Regions from separate parts of the Mixta mediterraneensis genome, predicted to be linked through region 1. Evidence: predicted binding sites of a transcription regulator. Region 1 holds the regulator's gene; each other region holds the start of a gene.
What was found. The regulator PurR, encoded in region 1, represses purine synthesis genes. The targets are predictions, from matches to a motif close to CANGCAAACGTTTGCNTG.
Positions count from the first base shown of each region.

Region 2: the regulator PurR is predicted to act here: its motif matches at 2,549-2,566, upstream of carA (glutamine-hydrolyzing carbamoyl-phosphate synthase small subunit).
Region 3: the regulator PurR is predicted to act here: its motif matches at 1,842-1,859, upstream of glyA (serine hydroxymethyltransferase).
Region 4: the regulator PurR is predicted to act here: its motif matches at 1,479-1,496, upstream of gcvT (glycine cleavage system aminomethyltransferase GcvT).

Region 1 is NZ_JASUAZ010000010.1:110,110-115,208, forward strand. It holds gene punC (purine nucleoside transporter PunC) at 1-1,164, opposite strand, end outside; gene punR (DNA-binding transcriptional activator PunR) at 1,272-2,177, shown strand; gene purR (HTH-type transcriptional repressor PurR) at 2,174-3,199, opposite strand; gene cydH (cytochrome bd-I oxidase subunit CydH) at 3,488-3,577, shown strand; gene QRY16_RS09220 (C40 family peptidase) at 3,658-4,428, opposite strand; gene QRY16_RS09225 (Grx4 family monothiol glutaredoxin) at 4,790-5,099, shown strand, end outside.
Region 2 is NZ_JASUAZ010000015.1:24,545-29,643, reverse strand. It holds gene carB (carbamoyl-phosphate synthase large subunit) at 1-1,165, opposite strand, end outside; gene carA (glutamine-hydrolyzing carbamoyl-phosphate synthase small subunit) at 1,179-2,327, opposite strand; gene dapB (4-hydroxy-tetrahydrodipicolinate reductase) at 2,797-3,612, opposite strand; gene ispH (4-hydroxy-3-methylbut-2-enyl diphosphate reductase) at 3,836-4,789, opposite strand; gene fkpB (FKBP-type peptidyl-prolyl cis-trans isomerase) at 4,770-5,099, opposite strand, start outside.
Region 3 is NZ_JASUAZ010000002.1:74,225-79,323, reverse strand. It holds gene QRY16_RS02175 (3-phenylpropionate MFS transporter) at 1-346, opposite strand, end outside; gene glyA (serine hydroxymethyltransferase) at 475-1,728, opposite strand; gene hmpA (NO-inducible flavohemoprotein) at 2,058-3,242, shown strand; gene glnB (nitrogen regulatory protein P-II) at 3,293-3,631, opposite strand; gene glrR (two-component system response regulator GlrR) at 3,730-5,067, opposite strand; gene qseG (two-component system QseEF-associated lipoprotein QseG) at 5,064-5,099, opposite strand, start outside.
Region 4 is NZ_JASUAZ010000003.1:53,185-58,283, reverse strand. It holds gene gcvH (glycine cleavage system protein GcvH) at 1-309, opposite strand, end outside; gene gcvT (glycine cleavage system aminomethyltransferase GcvT) at 332-1,426, opposite strand; gene ubiI (FAD-dependent 2-octaprenylphenol hydroxylase) at 1,858-3,060, opposite strand; gene ubiH (2-octaprenyl-6-methoxyphenyl hydroxylase) at 3,074-4,252, opposite strand; gene pepP (Xaa-Pro aminopeptidase) at 4,249-5,099, opposite strand, start outside.

The DNA of each region.
Region 1 (5,099 bases):
ATCAGTTTGTGCGCTGGCCTGATGCTGTAGCTTGTAACCCAGCCACGCCAGCACAACGGTCAGCGCCATAATCAGCGTAGCGGCAGGTAAAGCGTGCTGTAAGCCGGCAGAAACGGCCAGGCTGGCGATAAAACATAAGCCTAACTGGAGCGTATTTTGGAGTGCAGCGGCTTTACCGGTTGCATGGGGAAAAGGCAGCAGGGCGCTGGATACCACAATCGGGTAAATAGCTCCGTTTGCCAGCGCCATACCGCAGAAAGGCAGTAATAGCGTAGTCAAATTGTTAAGTTCGGCGAGAGCAACGGCAAACAGCACCATTATGCTCAGGCTATAGAGCACTAACAGCCAGGGAAGCAAACGCGCGCCGTTAAAACGATTCAGCAGCGCGCGGCAGCCAAAACCACCCGTCAGGAAAGCGAGCGTTTGTGGAATATAGCTCAGACCAATATCTGCTGGCGTTAATCCGATATGAGCCAGGATAAACGGTGAACCCGTTAGCCAGGCAAAAAAGCTGGCTGAGCAGGCAGAATAGATCAGGATATTGCCGCTAAACACCCGCGAGCGAAGCAGTGAAAGAAAGCCCGGTTGGCGATGCTTTTCTCTGATGTCTGTCGATCTGGCGGGTAAACGCAAAGTAACGGCAATAAGGACCAGAGCAATGACCATTAACACTAAAAAAATTGAACGCCAGTGAAAATGGCTGATAAGCCATGCGCCAAACAGGGGCGCTAACGCCGGCGAAAGCGCGACTAAAGGCATAATGGTGGCAAAGACTTTATTCGCACGCGCCTGCGGATAGCGATCAACCACCAAAGCCTGCCAGCTGACTGCGGCAGCACACACTCCCACCGCCTGAATAAAACGCAGCGCCAACATAAAAATGACGTCCGTAACCCACAACATCCCTGCGCATCCAAAGGCGAAGATCGCCAGACCTGCCAGTAAAACCGGTTTTCGCCCGATCCTGTCTGATATGGGGCCCCAGAACAGTTGCGCACAGGCAAAGCCCGCAAGGAATAAGCTCATACTGGCGCTAATGATGCCAGGCGAGGTAGCAAAGGTTTGCTGCATCACGCCGAAAGCGGGAAGGTACATATCGGTTGCCAGAAAGCCCAGCATGCTGAGTAAGGCGAGGTAAGGGATAAATCCTTTATTTGATAACATCTGATTCTCATTTTTGCAGAGTGAACGCGGCAGAGTGTAGAAGGTGCATTAAACGCTGTGAAACGCTAATATTTGTCTTAACCTGTTAAAATTTTTGAAGGCAGATTATGTGGTCCGAATATGCGCTTGAAGTCGTGGACGCGGTAGCACGGGGCAGGAGTTTTAGCGCCGCTGCGCAAGAGCTACATCGTGTACCTTCTGCCATTAGCTATACGGTACGCCAGCTTGAAACCTGGCTGGCGGTGCCGTTATTCGAACGTCATCATCGTGAAGTGGTTTTAACGCCAGCCGGTGAACATTTTGTCCGGGAAGGGCGAAGTGTTATCAAAAAAATGCTTGCGACCCGGCGTCAATGTCAGCAGCTGGCAAATGGCTGGCGGGGCCAGTTAAGCATTGCGATTGATTGCATTGTAAAACCTGAGCGAACGCGACAACTGGTGAAAGATTTTTACCGCCATTTCCCCGATATGGAACTGATCATCAGTTATGAAGTATTCAATGGGGTATGGGACGCCTTAGCAGATAGCCGCGTCGACGTGGCGATTGGCGCTACGCAGGCCATTCCCGTGGGAGGACGTTTCGCCTTTCAGGATATGGGCGCAATTAACTGGCGCTGCGTGGTTCAGCGCGATCACCCTTTAACGCTCGCCAGTGAGCTGGATGATGATACGTTGCGTAGCTGGCCGTCACTTGTCCTGGAAGATACGTCGCGCGCGCTGCCGCGGCGTATGACCTGGACGCTAGATAATCAGCGTCGGGTGGTGGTGCCGGAATGGCAAACCGGGCTGGATTGTGTATTGGCAGGTTTATGTGTAGCGATGGTGCCAGGGCATCTGGCTCGTCCACTACTTGACGCCGGTAAGCTTGTCGAGCTAACGCTACCGATGGCTTTTCCAGAGAGTCCGTGCTGCGTGAGTTGGGCAGAAGATCGCGCATCACCGGCGCTGGGTTGGTTGCTCAGCTATTTAGGTGATGCGCAAACACTTAATCAGGAATGGTTAAGCGAGAATTAACGGCGATAATCGCGAAAAGGGCCGTAGCCTACCGAGCGGCGTTCAATCAGTGTCGGATGGACTTCAATGGTTTGTGACTCTTCGCGTTTGCTGGTAATACGATCCAACAACATTTCCAGCGCTTTTTCACCTAGCTGCGCCTTGGGTTGGTGTACGGTAGTTAACGCCGGGGTGAAGTAGCGCGCGTTGCGTACGTTGTCATAGCCGATAACGGAAATGTCCTGCGGTACGCGCAGGCCCATTTCATCTGCTGCGCAAATGGCCCCCATCGCCATTATATCGCCGCCACAAAATACGGCTGTCGGGCGTTGTTTTTGCGAGAGAATCTGCTGCATGGCCTGATAACCTGATTCGGGTTCAAAATCTCCCTGGACTATCCACTCAGCACGCGGTTGGATGTTGGCTTCCTGAAGGGCTTTTAAGAAGCCTGCATGACGCCCACCGCCGGTATTACGTTCTAACTGTCCGGGAATCGCTCCAATATCGCGATGGCCGCGTTCAATCAAATAGCGCCCGGCAAGATAGCCGCCCTGGAAAGCGTTATCCAACACGGTATCGGTAAAGTCAGCGCGTGATTCGCCCCAGTCCATGACCACCATGGGAATATTTCGATTCTCTTCCAGCATCTTCAACAGATCGTCTGGATATTCGGAACACATCACTAATAAACCATCGACGCGCTTTTGCGCCATCATTGATAAATAAGCACGCTGCTTATGCAAGCCATTGTGTGCGTTACCTAAAATCAGGGTGTAACCTTTCTCAAAACAGTGATTTTCAATGGCTTCAATAATTTCTGCGAAGTAAGGCGCCTCGCTGGAAGTCGCAAGCAATCCCAGCGTTTTGGTGTGATTAACTTTCAGACTACGCGCCACAGCGCTTGGCGAATAGTGCAGCTCCTTGATGGCTTGCCAGACGGTATTGCGCGTTTCTTCTGCCACAAAACGCGTTTTATTGATGACGTGTGAGACGGTGGTGGTCGATACTCCCGCTCGTTTCGCCACATCTTTAATTGTTGCCATGAAAAAGAGACTCCTGAACTTATCTTAACCTATTGATAAGTATCATGTTAAACGATTGCGTCGGCTGAGGTTTTTGCCCACCAAAATGCAATTTTTTTGCCTGTGATCTGGCGTCTGGATAGGTAAAAATGCCAAAAAAGACGGTGAACGGAACCGACGTTGCGCATGTTGCGCATGTTGCGCAACAAAAACAGGATTCTAACAAGGCTGAGCGGATAAAACGAGATTTTTACCGGACCTTATGGGAAAATGCAGTATCCCTACAATCTGTGTGGCTAAGGAGAGGTGATGAGTACCGATATAAAACTGGCGTTGATGACGAGCGGCGCAGCGCTGCTAATGATTCTGGCATTTAGCTTTACCGCCATTCTGCACTAATACAAAAGCCGGATAACGGAGCGTCTGCCTGGGAGGGCCACTCTGTCATCCGGCTTCTTCTGCCTGCGAAGGCAAATACCTCAGCGAATGGTTTTTGGCGTCATCATACGACGCGCACCAATATAGTGCCGCTGCCAGTAATCTTCACCCAATGCGCTAATCTGTATGTCTTTGCCGGTGCGCGGCGACTGAATAAATTTACCGTTGCCTAAATAGACGCCAACGTGATCGGCGGTGCCGCGTCCGTTAATACGGAAAAAGACCAGATCACCTTTCTCCAGCAATTCGCGCTTAACCGGTGCTGCATCACGCAGATGATACATTTCGTTCGCGGTACGGGGAATTTTGAACTTCAGTAAATCTTTGTAGGCGTACCAGACTAAGCCGCTGCAATCAAAGCCGGTATGCGGCGATACGCCACCCCATTGATACGGTTTACCCAGCTGTCCCATTAATTTCGCCATCGCGGTTGCGCGCGCTTTTTGATAACGCTGACGGTGAGATTTGCTCATTCTGAGGGTGCTGATGTCATTAATTTCATTCACGATTTTCGTTGATCGAGATTGACCGTGACGCTTGCTGGAAAGTTTATGCGTATTTTTTTGAGTGGCGGCGTTAACTGCGGCTACGGCCGCTCGCTTTTTTTTCAGTTTAAGTTTCTGAACGGTAACCTGGCGAGATTTCTTCACGGTACTTTTCACCGGACGACGCTTGCGCCGCTCGTCTTCACGCGCACTTTTTTTCTCTGCTTTATGCTGACTGGCATTAACCGGCATCTGCGGGGAAGCAGAGGCGACGTTAAAAAACAGTTGGGCAAAAGCCAGGATGAAAAGCGTAATCAGTAAACGCATAGTCCGGTTATAAGTTGTGCTGTCAGGTTAAAAAGGCCATAACAGAGTTAGAAAATTCTGATCCGCGATCAGGGCCGAAGCAATTTTAGACCAGTTTTTTTTAAAAAAGTAAGTCCTTTTTCTATTAATCTGTTCGCCGCGTTAATTTGGGGTTAAAATGTGCAATTTCAGTGGTTTATATCAGCGAAATTATTGCTAATTATTAATGTATCCATGCCAGTCTGTGAAACAGAGAATTATCGCTGACTAAACGAAGCAACCTGCGTGGCGATTTAACCTCAGCGGCTGCAAAATCCCGTTTTCAGTCCGGGGACGAAGTCGCTACAATAAACAAACACGAAATGACGAATTAAGGAAGGCAATTATGAGTACTGTAGAAAAAATTCAGCGCCAGATCGCAGAAAACCCGATCCTGCTGTATATGAAAGGTTCGCCGAAACTGCCGAGCTGTGGTTTCTCTGCTCAGGCGGTGCAGGCGCTGTCAGCCTGCGGTGAGCGTTTCGCTTACGTGGATATTCTGCAGAATCCAGACATTCGTGCGGAACTGCCGAAATACGCGAACTGGCCAACTTTCCCACAGCTGTGGATTGATGGCGAGCTGGTCGGCGGTTGTGACATTATTGTTGAGATGTTCCAGCGTGGCGAACTGCAATCGCTAATCAAAGAAACCG
Region 2 (5,099 bases), on a different contig from region 1:
GGCCAATCGCCATGACTTCGCCAACCGACTTCATCTGAGTGGTCAGGCGATCGTTGGCTCCGGCAAATTTTTCGAAGTTGAAGCGTGGGATCTTGGTCACAACGTAATCGATAGACGGCTCAAACGAGGCTGGTGTCAGCCCCCCGGTGATGTCATTCATCAGTTCGTCGAGGGTGTAACCGACCGCCAGTTTGGCGGCCACTTTGGCAATCGGGAAGCCAGTGGCTTTTGATGCCAGCGCCGATGAGCGTGACACACGTGGGTTCATTTCGATGATAATCAAACGGCCATTTTTCGGATTCACCGAGAACTGCACGTTGGAGCCGCCCGTTTCTACCCCGATTTCACGCAGTACCGCCATTGAGGCGTTACGCATGATTTGGTATTCCTTGTCGGTCAGCGTCTGAGCGGGCGCTACGGTGATGGAGTCACCCGTATGAATCCCCATCGCATCAAAGTTTTCAATTGAGCAGACGATGATGCAGTTATCGTTTTTATCACGCACCACCTCCATCTCGTACTCTTTCCAGCCAATCAGTGATTCATCAATCAGCAGCTCATTAGTAGGCGACAGATCGAGGCCGCGCTCACAAATCTCTTCAAATTCTTCACGGTTGTAGGCAATGCCACCACCGGTGCCGCCCATGGTAAAAGAAGGACGAATGATGCATGGGAAGCCGACGTCTTCGGCCACCGCCAGCGCTTCTTCCATGGAGTGAGCGATACCCGAACGCGCGGTCTCCAGACCGATGCTTTTCATCGCGACATCGAAACGACGACGATCTTCAGCTTTATCAATGGCGTCAGCGGTCGCACCAATCATGGTCACGCCGAACTCTTCCAGCACGCCCTGACGTTCAAGTTCAAGGGCACAATTCAGTGCTGTCTGGCCGCCCATCGTGGGGAGCACCGCATCCGGGCGCTCTTTTTCAATGATTTTGCGTACCACTTCCCAGTGAATCGGCTCGATGTAAGTCGCATCCGCCATTTCCGGGTCGGTCATAATCGTCGCCGGATTGGAGTTTACCAGGATGACGCGGTAACCCTCTTCGCGCAGCGCTTTACATGCTTGCGCGCCGGAATAGTCAAATTCACAGGCCTGGCCAATCACAATCGGACCGGCGCCAAGAATCAGGATGGATTTTATGTCTGTACGTTTTGGCATGATTGGCTCCTGATTACTTCGCTTTCGAACGGAATGCGTCGATCAATTCAATAAAGTGATCAAACAACGGCGCTGCATCGTGCGGGCCTGGGCTGGCCTCTGGGTGTCCCTGAAAGCTGAACGCCGGTTTATCAGTACGATGGATACCCTGCACGGTTTGGTCAAACAGGGAGACATGCGTCACGCGCAGATTATCGGGTAAATTGGCTTCATCAACAGCGAAACCGTGGTTCTGTGCGGTAATCATTACGGTGTTGTTGTCGAAATCTTTAACCGGATGGTTACCGCCATGGTGACCCAGCTTCATCTTCACCGTTTTAGCGCCGCTTGCCAGCGCCAGCAGCTGATGGCCAAGACAGATACCGAAAACCGGAATATCCGTTTTCAGGAAAGCCTGGATAGCTTCAATAGCGTAATCACACGGCTCCGGATCGCCAGGGCCGTTGGAAAGGAAGATGCCATCCGGATTCAGTTTCAGCACCTCTTCCGCTGAAGTTTGTGCCGGAACAACGGTCAGGCGACAGCCGCGATCAACCAGCATGCGTAAGATGTTACGCTTGACGCCGTAATCAAAGGCAACCACATGATAAGGCAGCGATTCTGCTTTTTTCTGCTCTGGCAGGCCGTGGTTTAATGTCCAGCTGCCCTGCTGCCAGACATAACGCTCTTTGGTTGAGACTTCTTTCGCCAAATCCATCCCTTTCAGGCCTGGAAACGCCTGCGCTTTTTGCAGCGCCAGCGCGGCATCGGGGGTATCACCTGCGATGATGCAGCCATTCTGTGCGCCTTTTTCACGCAGCAAGCGGGTCAGCTTACGCGTATCAATATCAGCAATGGCCACAATATTGTTACGCTGCAAATAGGCAGATAAACCTTCTTCGCTACGGAAGTTACTGGTAATCAGCGGCAGATCGCGAATAACAAGCCCTTGAGCATGAATTTGACTGGATTCTTCGTCGGCGGCATTAGCACCAACATTGCCGATATGGGGATAAGTGAGAGTAACGATTTGGCGGGAATAGGAAGGATCAGTGAGGATTTCTTGATAACCAGTCATTGACGTGTTGAAAACGACTTCCCCCACTGCCGACCCCGTTGCCCCGATGGCCCGACCGTGGAATTGGGTTCCGTCTTCCAGAACCAAGAGCGCTGACTTAATCAAAACATCCTCCAGGGAATAAACAGTCACAATATATGCATATTAATTCATAATCGTTACCTGAATCAATGCAAAAACCGCCTGAACTATCGATTTTTGGCAAATTGCGCGCATTCTAATGATCGCCCTCTGGCTTGTCTACCCTAAGGCAAAATTTTTTTGTTATTTTCAGGCTTCTGATGGTTAAAACGGGGATAAGCGGCAAAAAGAGGGGAAAACTCGGAGAAATAACCGTTTGCCAGTCGGCATAAACAAGAAAACGGATCTTTCGCATCATTATTTTTGACCATTTGGTCAAAAATAACAGTTTAAACTGAAAAAATCAGGGCTATACTCTATAAAATAGCAATCTAAGCATTATTTCATCGCCAGATAGCCATTTTAAGATAAAATTAAGGGTAATGATAACATTACCCTTTTTCAATCAAGCAATTAATGATTGAAACAACCACATCACGATGGTACACAACACTCACAACATCGATAAATCCAGCACATCCCGCATATCGTAAAGTCCGGATTTTTTGTCTTTTAGCCAAAATGCAGCTTTAACCGCGCCTTTTGCAAAGGTCATCCGGCTTGAAGCCTTATGGGTAATCTCAACACGCTCGCCAATATCTGCAAATATCGCCGTATGTTCACCGACAATATCCCCCGCCCGGACAGTGGCGAACCCGATAGTTTGCGGTTTACGCTCACCGGTATGCCCTTCACGTGCGTATACTGCGTGTTCCGCAAGATCCCACTCCATTGCGTCAGCAATGGCTTCGCCCATCGCTAATGCCGTTCCTGATGGCGCATCAACTTTGTGGCGATGATGCGCTTCAACAATTTCAATATCCGCATAATCACCCATAACGCTGGCCGCTTTCTCAAGCAGTTTTAATACCAGATTGACGCCGACGCTAAAGTTAGCGGCAAACACGATACCAATCTCTTCAGCGGCGGCGCGGATGGCTGCTTTGCCCGCGTCATCAAAACCGGTAGTGCCGATTACCATCGCTTTTTTATGCTCACGGCAAACTGCCATATACGCCAGCGTTCCTTCCGGGCGAGTGAAGTCAACGAGCACGTCAAAATCATCAATCACACTAAGCAGATCATCAGCGATAATTACGTCAGATTTGCCGATGCCCGCCAGTTCTCCAGCATCGCTGCCGATTAAGGAAGAACCTGGGCGAGCCAGCGCCGCTCCCAGTATCACGCCTTCCGTTTGCTGCGTTGCCTGAATCAGGTTGCGTCCCATACGTCCCGGCGCGCCCACAATGGCAATGCGGATATTTTTCATATTTATTCATTCCTAAAACAAAACTATGCATGCAAAGCGTAATCAGGTTAACGATGAGTTAACAGTCACGCCACCATTAATCAGGGATAATAAGAATTTTATGCCAGACGCGATTGATTATCAGTAAAAGCAATCTCATCGGATGGAACCGCACGTCAGTGGGGTTTAAAAAAGCAAAAAGGCCGAACAAAGTCGGCCCTTAACAGACAGTAGTACCACAGCGTTATTGCACGTTGCGCACGTCAACCCGCAATTCTTTTGGTACTTCAAACACGATATTCTCTTCGCGACCAATCAGCTCAATCGCGGCTTCACCGCCAAGTTCACGTAAGCGCTGAATAACCTGCTGTACTAAAATATCAGGCGCTGAGGCACCCGCAGTTACGCCAATGCAATCGACGCCTTTTACCCACTCTTCCTGAATGTCGTCAGCGGAATCGATCAGCTTCGCCAGTTTACCGGCACGCTGAGCCAGCTCCGCCAGACGATTCGAGTTAGAAGAGTTTTTAGATCCAACCACCAATACCACTTCAGCATCACGCGCCAGGGTACGCACTGCTTCCTGACGGTTGGTAGTGGCGTAGCAAATGTCATCCTTGCGTGGACCAATAATTGCCGGAAAACGCTGGCGCAGCGCATCAATAATGTCAGATGTATCATCTACCGACAGCGTCGTCTGCGTCATAAAGCTGAGATTGCTTTCGTCTTTAACCGCTAATTTGAAGACATCTTCCGGTGATTCCACCAGGTACATACCGCCATTGGGATTGTTGTATTGCCCCATGGTGCCTTCCACTTCGGGATGACCGGCATGTCCAATCAAAATGGCTTCGACGCCTTTACGGCTGGCACGTGCCACTTCCATATGCACTTTGGTTACCAGCGGACAGGTAGCGTCGAATAGCATGGTCAGATTACGTGCCTTCGCTTCAGCCCGAACGGCTTGTGAAACGCCATGTGCTGAAAAAATCAAAATCGCGTTATCTGGCACTTCGCTAATCTCTTCGATAAAGATCGCGCCGCGCTCGCGCAAGCTATTAACCACGTAGCGGTTATGTACCACTTCATGCCGGACGTAAATTGGCGCGCCATACATCTCTAATGCACGCTCGACAATGCTGATTGCCCGGTCAACACCCGCGCAGAATCCGCGCGGATTAGCTAACAGAATTTGCATCGTTCGCCCCCTGCACTGGATCAATTTCCAGCACTTCAATATCAAATTGAATGCGATGGCCTGCCAGCGGATGATTGAAATCAACCGTAATGGAATCACCGGAAACTTCACGGATCACGCCGGGCATTTCGCTGCCGCCCATACCGCTAAACAACATGATGGCACCCACTTCAGGTTCGCCGGCATCGATAAAATCGCGGCGCGAAAAATACTGGATCAAATCCGGGCTAATGCTGCCAAAGGCATCTTCCGGTGCTAACGTGAAGTGCCGCTTTTCACCCGTTTTTAGCCCCAGCAGCGCCTGTTCCAG
Region 3 (5,099 bases), on a different contig from region 1:
CATCGCTAAGCGGCACCAGTGGCGAGAAAAACAGATTGAAACCCACCATCAGCAGCAGTAGCCACAGCCATTGCTGCCCTATCCAGTAACCGACAGCGAACAGACACGTCATTAACGCCAGCGCACGCAATGCGGTAATCAGTTGAGACGGATTGCGAACTTGCGAAGCGATCAACAGGCTGCCAACAAAACGCGCAACCATGCCGCAGCCGAGCAGCAAACCGATTTTTTCAGCCTCCAGGCCAACGCCTTTTAGCCACACGCCCCAGAAAGGCAGGTAAATGCCATAACAAAAAAAGTAGGTGAAATAACTTAATCCGAGCCATTTGGCGGAGCCGATTTCCATATTCCTTCCAGCAAGAGTGCGTCATTGCAGCAAGCATAGCCACGGCCTGGCAGCGCAATAGAATGTACAGCAGTAAAAAAGGATGGCTTTCGCCATCCTTTTGTCTGTTTTGCTCAGCGGGTAATCGCTTATGCGTAAACCGGCAACCGGCTGCAGACATCCAGCACTTTCTGCTTAACGCGTTCAATGGTCGCTTCGTCGTTGATATTATCCAATACGTCAGCAATCCAGCCAGCCAGTTCGCGCACTTCTGCTTCTTTAAAACCACGGCGTGTCACTGCCGGCGTACCGATACGTACTCCTGACGTGACAAATGGGCTCTTCGGATCGTTAGGTACACTGTTTTTGTTCACGGTAATGTTAGCGCGACCCAGCGCGGCATCCGCTTCTTTACCGGTCAGGTTTTTGCTCACCAGATCAATCAGGAACAGATGGTTGTGAGTACCACCGGAAACGATGTTGTAGCCACGTTCAATCAGCACTTCCACCATCGCTTTTGCATTTTTCGCGACTTGCTGCTGGTAAGTTTTGAACTCAGGTTCCATTGCTTCTTTGAATGCCACCGCTTTACCTGCAATAACGTGCATCAGTGGACCACCCTGCCCTCCAGGAAAGACTGCGGAGTTCAGTTTTTTATACAGATCTTCATCGCCGCCTTTAGCGAGGATCAGACCGCCACGCGGACCCGCCAAGGTTTTGTGCGTCGTTGAAGTAACGATATGAGCGTGTGGAACCGGCGTTGGGTAAACATCAGCAGCAATCAGACCCGCCACGTGCGCCATATCAACAAACAGATAAGCGCCAACACTGTCTGCGATTTCACGCATTTTTGCCCAGTCGCAGATACCAGAATAAGCAGAGAAACCGCCCACAATCATTTTTGGCTTATGGGTTTTCGCCAGTTCAGCCAGTTCGTCGTAATCAATCTTGCCGGTTTCATCGATGCCGTAAGGCACCACATTGTACAGTTTACCGGACAGGTTTACCGGTGAGCCGTGCGTCAGGTGACCACCGTGTGCCAGGTTCATACCCAGAATGGTGTCGCCGGGTTGCAGCAGCGCAGTGTAAACCGCGAAATTAGCCTGAGAACCGGAATGCGGTTGCACGTTCGCGTAATCAGCGCCAAACAACGCTTTTGCCCGATCAATCGCTAATTGCTCAACGATGTCAACATATTCGCAGCCGCCATAATAACGTTTACCAGGATAGCCTTCCGCATATTTGTTGGTGAGCTGCGAGCCTTGCGCCTGCATAACACGCGGGCTGGTGTAGTTTTCAGAAGCAATCAATTCAATATGCTCTTCCTGACGCACCTTTTCTTGCTCCATCGCCTGCCACAACTCGGCATCATAATCGGCAATGTTCATATCACGCTTTAGCATCCGCATCTCCTGACTCAGCTATCTTTTTAACGGCAGTTTAAGCCCCCGCAAGGGGCGAAGGCCCACAGTGTAAACCGTTTTAATGGGTGAAGGTAGCGTGAATCCCCTCTTTTTACGCAAACGATTGGCCCCTTTCTGCTAAAGGATTTTAACGCTGTTTTGCAAGCCCAGCGCGACACAATTTTTATTCAGGTTTGGTGGAAAACTTTTCATTTTGCACCGAAAAGTTGCCACTCTATTACCCTGAAAAAAGAGCGGGTTATTTACAAACCGAGGTCATATCATTAAGATGCATTTAAAATGCAACTTATAAACACGAGGTCCTTTTTATGCTTGATGCACAAACTATCGCTACTGTGAAAGCCAGCCTTCCTGCCGTTGCGGCCTGTGGTCCAAAGCTTACCGCGCATTTTTATGATCGCATGCTGTCACATCATCCCGAACTGAAAAACGTCTTTAATATAAATAACCAGCGCAACGGCGCTCAGCGTGAAGCGTTGTTCAATGCGATTTGTGCTTATGGTGCAAATCTGGAAAACCTTGCCGCGCTGCTGCCAGCGGTGGAAAAGATTGCGCAAAAACACACCGGTCTGAATATTCAGCCCGAACAATACGCTATTGTGGGCGAGCATTTACTGGCGTCGATTAAAGAATTGTTAAATCCCGGTGATGAAGTCCTGGCGGCATGGGGACGTGCTTACGGCGTACTGGCACAGGTGTTTATCCAGCGCGAAGAAGCCATTTATCAGGATTCAGAACAACAACGTGGTGGCTGGCGGGGAACGCGTGCGTTTCGCATTAGCGCCATTGAGGAGCAAAGTTCGGTAATTAAAAGCATCACACTCACGCCCGTTGACGGCGGCGCGGTGGCTGCCTTCCAGCCAGGGCAATATCTCACCGTCTACCTGCATCCCGCTTCGTTTGAGTACCAGCAAATTCGCCAATATTCAATTACCAACAGCAGCAACGGCAAGGATTATCGCATTGCGGTAAAACGCGAAGCACAAGGCACTGTCTCTGGCTATCTGCATCGGTACGCCGTCGTCGGCGACGAGATTCAGCTGGCCCCCCCACATGGCGACTTCTTTATGCAAGTGACGCCTGAGACGCCAGTTGCACTTATCTCTGCCGGTGTTGGACAAACGCCCCTGCTGGCAATGTTACATGCTTTGGCAGAACAACAGCATGCCGCCCCGGTTAGCTGGTTACACGCGGCTGAAAATGGTGAACAGCATGCTTTTTCTGCGGAAGTCACCGCGACGGGTGGGTGTCTGAATGATTTTGAACAGCAGGTCTGGTATCGCCAGCCAACAGAACAGGACGCCGGGCGTTTTACCGCACAAGGCTTGATGAATTTAACTACGCTGCCAGCACGTCTGCAGGATGTAAACACCCACTTCTATCTTTGCGGTCCGCTGGGCTTTATGCAGTTCGCAGGCGGCCAGTTACGGGATGCGGGTGTGGACCTGGCGCGCATTCATTATGAAGTTTTTGGACCATACAAAGTACTGTAATAAAAAAAACCGCAGCGGTAACCGTTGCGGTTTTTCTATTGAATGCGGGGTTAAATCGCCTCTTCGTCTTCTTCGCCGGTACGAATACGCACCACGCGCGCCACGTCAAAGACAAAGATTTTACCGTCACCAATCTTGCCGGTCTGTGCGGTTTTCATGATGGTTTCCACACAGGTATCAACAATATCATCGCCCACCACCATTTCAATTTTCACTTTTGGCAGGAAATCGACCATATATTCCGCACCGCGATACAGTTCGGTATGGCCTTTCTGACGACCAAAGCCTTTAACTTCGCTCACGGTCATCCCGGTAATGCCTACTTCGGCTAAGGCTTCACGCACATCATCGAGCTTGAACGGTTTGATAATTGCATCGATCTTTTTCATGTCAGACCCTTTTCTCTTTCCCTCCGTGGTCGGAAGGGTGTCTCAAGTATAAATGTTCCTGGCGGCGTCGCAGGCTTATCGCGCCTCGCGGCAGAAAACTACTCTTTAAAATCGCTGGCGTCCAGTTCGTGACGAGACAGCAGCCTATAAAACTCAGTACGATTACGTCCAGCCAGGCGTGCCGCATTGGTGACGTTGCCTTTGGTCATCTGTAGCAATTTGCGCAGGTAATTAAGTTCAAACTGATTACGCGCCTCGACAAAGGTTGGCAGCGCACTGTTCTCCCCCGTCAACGCTTGCTCGACTAAGGCATCGCTGATAACAGGCGACGAGCTGAGCGCAACGCACTGCTCAATCACGTTAACTAACTGGCGCACGTTACCTGGCCAGCTGGCGGCCATGAGTCGCTTCATAGCATCAACCGAGAAACTGCGTATCTGCGGCTTATGCCGCTCGGCGGCCTGACGCAGCAGATGATTCGCCAGCAGGGGAATGTCTTCGGCGCGCTGATGCAGCGTTGGTATTTTTAAATTCACCACGTTCAGACGATAAAAAAGGTCTTCGCGAAACTCTTTTTTTTCCATCGCCTTCGGCAGATCGCGATGCGTGGCAGAGATGATACGGACATTGATCGCAACATCGTTATTGCTGCCCAGCGGACGCACTTTTCGCTCCTGTAGCACGCGCAGCAGTTTTACCTGCAATGCCTGGGGCATATCGCCTATTTCATCAAGAAACAGCGTGCCGCCTTCTGCCGCCTGAAACAGACCTTCGCGTGCGCTGACTGCGCCGGTAAACGCGCCTCTGGCGTGGCCAAACAGTTCGGATTCCAGCAGCTGTTCTGGTAATGCTCCGCAGTTAATGGCGATAAAAGGCTTATCTGCACGCGGACTGGCGGCATGAATAGCCTGAGCCAGCACTTCTTTGCCAGTGCCGCTTTGACCGTTAATTAACACGCTGACGTCTGACTGCGCCACCATGTGCGCCTGCTCCAGTAAATGCAACATTTGTGGGTTGCGCGTGACTATCGCTTCGCGCCAGCGGTCATCGCTGATGGGCACCCGCTGTGCCAGCGCTTCATCAATGGCTTTGTACAGCGCGTCACGATCGACGGGTTTAGTCAGGAAGCTGAATACGCCTTGCTGAGTAGCAGAAACGGCATCAGGGATCGATCCATGCGCGGTAAGGATGATCACCGGTAAGCCAGTGTGGCGCTTTTGGATCTCGCCAAACAGCGCCAGGCCATCCATCTCATCCATACGCAGGTCGCTTATCACCAACTCAATCTTCTCTTTTTGCAGCAGACGTAACGCTTCCGGCCCACTGGCAGCCGTGATCACCTGATACCCTTCGCTGCTCAGGCGCATACCCAAAAGCTTTAACAGGCTGGGATCGTCATCCACCAACAGCAAGCGTGCGGGTTGTTTTATCATCATTGCTCCTCCGCCTGTGGCAAAGCCGTGCCGTG
Region 4 (5,099 bases), on a different contig from region 1:
AAACAGCCAACCCTCTTGATAGGGATCGTTATTAACCGTTTCCGGTGAATCGCCCAGGGCTTCGTTAACAGCAACAATCTCACCACTGACTGGCGCGTAGATGTCCGAAGCCGCTTTTACAGATTCCGCGACGGCGCACTCTTCACCAGCCGCAAAAGTTGCGCCAACGTCAGGCAGATCGACAAACACCATATCGCCCAGCAATTCCTGCGCATGTTCGGTAATCCCTACGGTGTAAGAGCCATCAGCATTCTTACGCACCCACTCATGGCTTTCACGATACTTCAACTCATTTGGCACATTGCTCATCGCCATTCTCTCCTGAATAAAGTTACTGGACCGGCTTACCGGCGCGAACAAAAATGGGTTTGGTGACGTTTACCGGCATTTCACGGTTACGAATTTCTACTACCGCTCTGGTGCCAACGCTGGCCGGAACACGCGCTAAGGCAATGCTGTAACCCAACGTTGGTGAGAAGGAGCCACTGGTAATAATGCCTTGTTGTGGCTGACCGTGTTCATCGGTAAAGCGCACAGTCAACCCGTTACGCAATACCCCTTTTTCGGTCATTACCAGGCCAACCAGCTTTTCAGTGCCCTGCTCGCGCTGTGTTTCCAGCGCTTCGCGACCAATAAACTGGCGATCGCTGGGTTCCCAGCTGATGGTCCAGCCCATGTTGGCCGCCAGTGGCGAAACACCTTCATCCATCTCCTGGTCGTATAAATTCATACCCGCTTCCAGACGCAGCGTGTCACGTGCGCCCAGGCCCGCAGGCTTAACACCTGCCGCCACCAGGCGCTGCCAGAACTCCGCCGCTTTGCCCGCAGGTAAGGCGATTTCATATCCGGCTTCGCCGGTATAACCGGTAGTCGCGATAAAAAGATCATCCGCCTGTACACCAAAGAATGGCTTCATTCCCTCCACCGCCTGACGCTGTTCGGCGCTGAGCAGGGTCTGCACTTTCTGCTGTGCCTGCGGCCCCTGAACGGCAATCAGTGCCAGATCGTCGCGCTCGGTCAGCGAAATGCCATAGGCTTGTGCATGTTCACCGATCCACGCGAGATCTTTCTCACGCGTGGCTGAGTTCACCACCAGGCGGAAGAAATCTTCGTTCATAAAGTAAACAATCAAATCGTCAATGACACCACCTGATGCGTTCAGCATGCCGGTATAAAGCGCTTTACCAGGCTGGGTGAGCTTCGCGACGTCATTAGCCAGCAGGTAACGAAGAAACTCACGGGTTCGTGGGCCTTTCAGATCAACGATAGTCATATGAGAGACATCAAACATGCCGGCGTCATTGCGCACCGCATGATGTTCATCTATCTGGGAACCGTAATGCAGCGGCATCATCCAGCCATGAAAATCCACCATGCGGGCACTACAGAGCTGATGCTGTTCAAACAAAGGCGTTTGCTGAGTCATAATCATCCTGTACAGAAGCGAGTGAGGTACAACGAGCGTCACATTCCGAGCCGACGCAAACGTTCTCTTTGCGCTGACGTTACCACCGAATGTAGCGATTAACCATAAGCAGAACGGGGTCGAAACGCGACGCATAGCGTAGCCAACTTCGATTGCAGGCAGGATAAAAAACCATGTTTTTGTGATTTATTACACAATAAATACAGCGATATTATTTATTCACAGCAAATTTATGCGGAATGCTACGCAGGATGTAAAAAAAACACTTTGGCAAAAACGATTTCAGATAAATAAAAGTAACGCGAATGTGGGCGCAAAATTAGAATAAATCAAACGAGGCACAATGAAAGGGCACCTCCGCCTTTTTATTGTGCAACCGAAAAGCAGACATAAAAAAACCAGCAAAAATGCTGGTTTCTGAAGCACGTTGATTAGCGTAGCCAGTCAGGCATATCATTCAAGCCCATCGCCTGCTTTAACATCACAGGCTTTACGCCTGGCAGCGTGTCTGCCAGCTTAAGCCCGACATCTCTTAGCAGTTTTTTCGCGGGATGATGGCCCGCAAATATTTCACGAAAGCTTTGCATGCCCGCCAGCATCAGCGCCGCGCTGTGTTTACGGCTGCGTTCATACCGACGCAGATACAGGTGCTGTCCTATATCTTTACCGTCCTGTTGCAGACGACGAATTTCGCCAATTAATTCTGCTGCATCCATAAAGCCAAGATTAACCCCCTGACCTGCCAGTGGATGAATAGTGTGAGCGGCATCGCCAACCAGTGCCAGCCTGTGGGCAGCGAAATTGCGGGCATAACGCGCCGTAAGCGGGAACGATTTACGCTCGCTTTCCAGATGGCACTGACCAAGGCGCATATCAAACGCGACCGCCAGCTGTTGATTAAACAGCGCTGCGGGCATGGTTTCCAGGCGGCTTGATTCCTGCGGTGATAGCGACCAGACAATTGAGCAAAGATGTGGGTCCTGCATGGGCAAAAACGCCAGGATGCCATCACCATGAAATACCTGCCGGGCGACGGCATCATGCGGTAAATCGGTGCGAATATTGGCAACCAGCGCATGATGATCATAATCCCAGAAGGTCACGGGAATATCGGCTTTATTTCGCAGCCATGAATTCGCGCCGTCGGCGGCAATAAGCAGGCGTGCACTTAACATGCTGCCGTCCTGCAAGGTGATAAAGGCTTCGTTATCGCCAAATGCTACCTGCTGTAGCTGCGATGGCGCCATTAAAGTCACGTCACTGCAAACAGCGGCGCGCTGCCACAGCGCACTGTGGATGACGGGATTCTCAATAATATGGCCCAGGTGCGACAAGCCCTGTTGCTCATCATCGAAAGAGATGGAACCGAAGCTGTCCTGATCCCACACTTCCATACCATGATAAGCGCTGGCACGCAGCGACAGAATAGTCGACCAGACGTCCAGCTTTTGCAGCAGACGCTCGCTGGCGGCGTTAATCGCTGATACGCGGATAGACGGCGATGCGTTGGCATCAAATTGTGGTTCAGCCGCTTTTTCCAGCACGGCAACACGCAGCCCGCTGCCCTGCAAGCCACAGGCAACCGCCAGACCCACCATGCCGCCACCGGCTATCACCACATCAAAAGTTTGCATCGCTGTTCCTTAATTAACGCTTAACCCAACCCAGCGTGCGCTCGGCCAGTTGATTTCGCAGCCACGGCAGATGATCCATCGCCAGTAAGCCCAGATTTCTGCCAACAATTAGCGGGGCGTGACGATTGGCAAATAGGCGCACCAGGCTGTCGGTGATGCCAATAGTTGTTGCACGATCGCGCTCACGACGCTGTTGATAATGATGTAAAACCGGGTAGCTGCCAGCATCCTGTTGATGACGATGCGCCGCCGCCAGCGTTTCCGCTAAAGACATGACATCACGCAGCCCCAGGTTGAAGCCTTGCCCGGCGATCGGATGCAACGTTTGCGCGGCATTCCCCACTACCGCGACGCGGTGCGTAATTTGCTGCGTCGCCTGCTGCAAAGCCAGGGGATAACATTCTCGCTGGCCGGTCTGGATAAATTTACCTAAGCGCCAACCAAACGCACGCTGTAGCTGCATTAAAAACTCGCTGTCGCTCCAGCTTTCAATCTCGCTACGTACGGCTAAAGGATGACACCACACCAGTGACAGTCGATTGTCCGACATCGGTAACAACGCCAACGGGCCGTGCTCGGTAAAACGTTCAAAAGCGCGCCCCTGATGCGGCTGTTGCGTCGTCACGTTAGCAATCAACGCCAGTTGCTGATAGTCCTCGGTTTGCCACTGGATCCCGCACGACGCGGCAAGCGCAGAGCGTGAACCGTCAGCAGCGACTAATAATGCCCCTTCCAGCTGCTCGCCATTGTCCAGCGTCACCCGGACCTTATCCTGGGTGCGCGACGTCTGGGTAACGCGCGCCGGACAACGTAAAGTAACGCCGCGTGCTTGCTTTAACCTGGAAAACAGACGTTGGCCGACATCAAACAGTTCAACGACCTGTCCGAGTGCAGGGATACCGTATTCTTCCGCGTTCATGGAAACGAAGCCCAGGTGACCGCGATCAGAGACATGGATATGCGTAATCGGCGTGGCGCAACTTTCGAGGCTGTGCCAGAGATTAATATCTGCTAATTGCTGGCAGGTGCCTGCCGCCAGGGCAATGGCACGTCCATCGTAGCCAGGATGCGCGCGGCTGGTGGGTTCGCGGCTTTCAATCAGCGTTACCGGCAGCTGGCCTTGCGTTAAATGTGAAATCGCCAGCGCCAGTGTCGCACCGGTCATCCCGCCACCGGCAATGATTATGCTCATGCGCGCTGCGCCGCCGCCATTAAGGCTTCGATCGCCTCAGCGTCTTTGACGACGCTGTCGGTGAGGTTTTCGTTACCGGTTTCGGTGATAACAATGTCATCTTCAATGCGGATACCGATCCCACGGTATTCCACTGGCACATCGGCGTCTGGCGCGATGTAAAGTCCCGGCTCAACCGTTAACACCATGCCGGGTTCGAGAATACGATCACGGCCTGGCGTACCATAATGACCCACATCATGCACATCGAGACCCAGCCAGTGACCTAAACCATGCATATAAAACTGACGATGCGCATTTTCAGCGATTAAGACATCAACTTCACCCTGCAACACACCCAGCTCAACCAGACCCGTTACCATAATGCGCACCACTTCATCATTCACTTCGCGGATGCTGATGCCGGGGCGAAACATCGACAGCGATTTATACAGCGAAGCCAGTACAATGTCGTAGATGGCGCGCTGCGGCTCGCTAAACTTGCCGTTCACCGGGAAGGTGCGGGTAATGTCGCCCGCATAGCCATGAAATTCACAGCCCGCGTCAATCAGCACCAGATCGCCATCGCGTAGCTCAGACTCGTTTTCGGTGTAATGCAGGATGCAGCCATTCTCGCCAGAACCGACAATGGTGTTGTAAGAAGGGAAACGCGCGCCGTGACGGGTAAATTCGTGGTGGATTTCGCCTTCCAGCTGATATTCAAACATACCTGGGCGACAGCACTCCATCGCGCGCCTATGCGCCAGCGCGCTGATTTTTCCGGCCCGACGCAGAATCTCAATCTCTTCCGGGCTTTTGAACAGGCGCATCTCATGCACCCAGGGACGCCAGTCGGTAATTGTTGCAG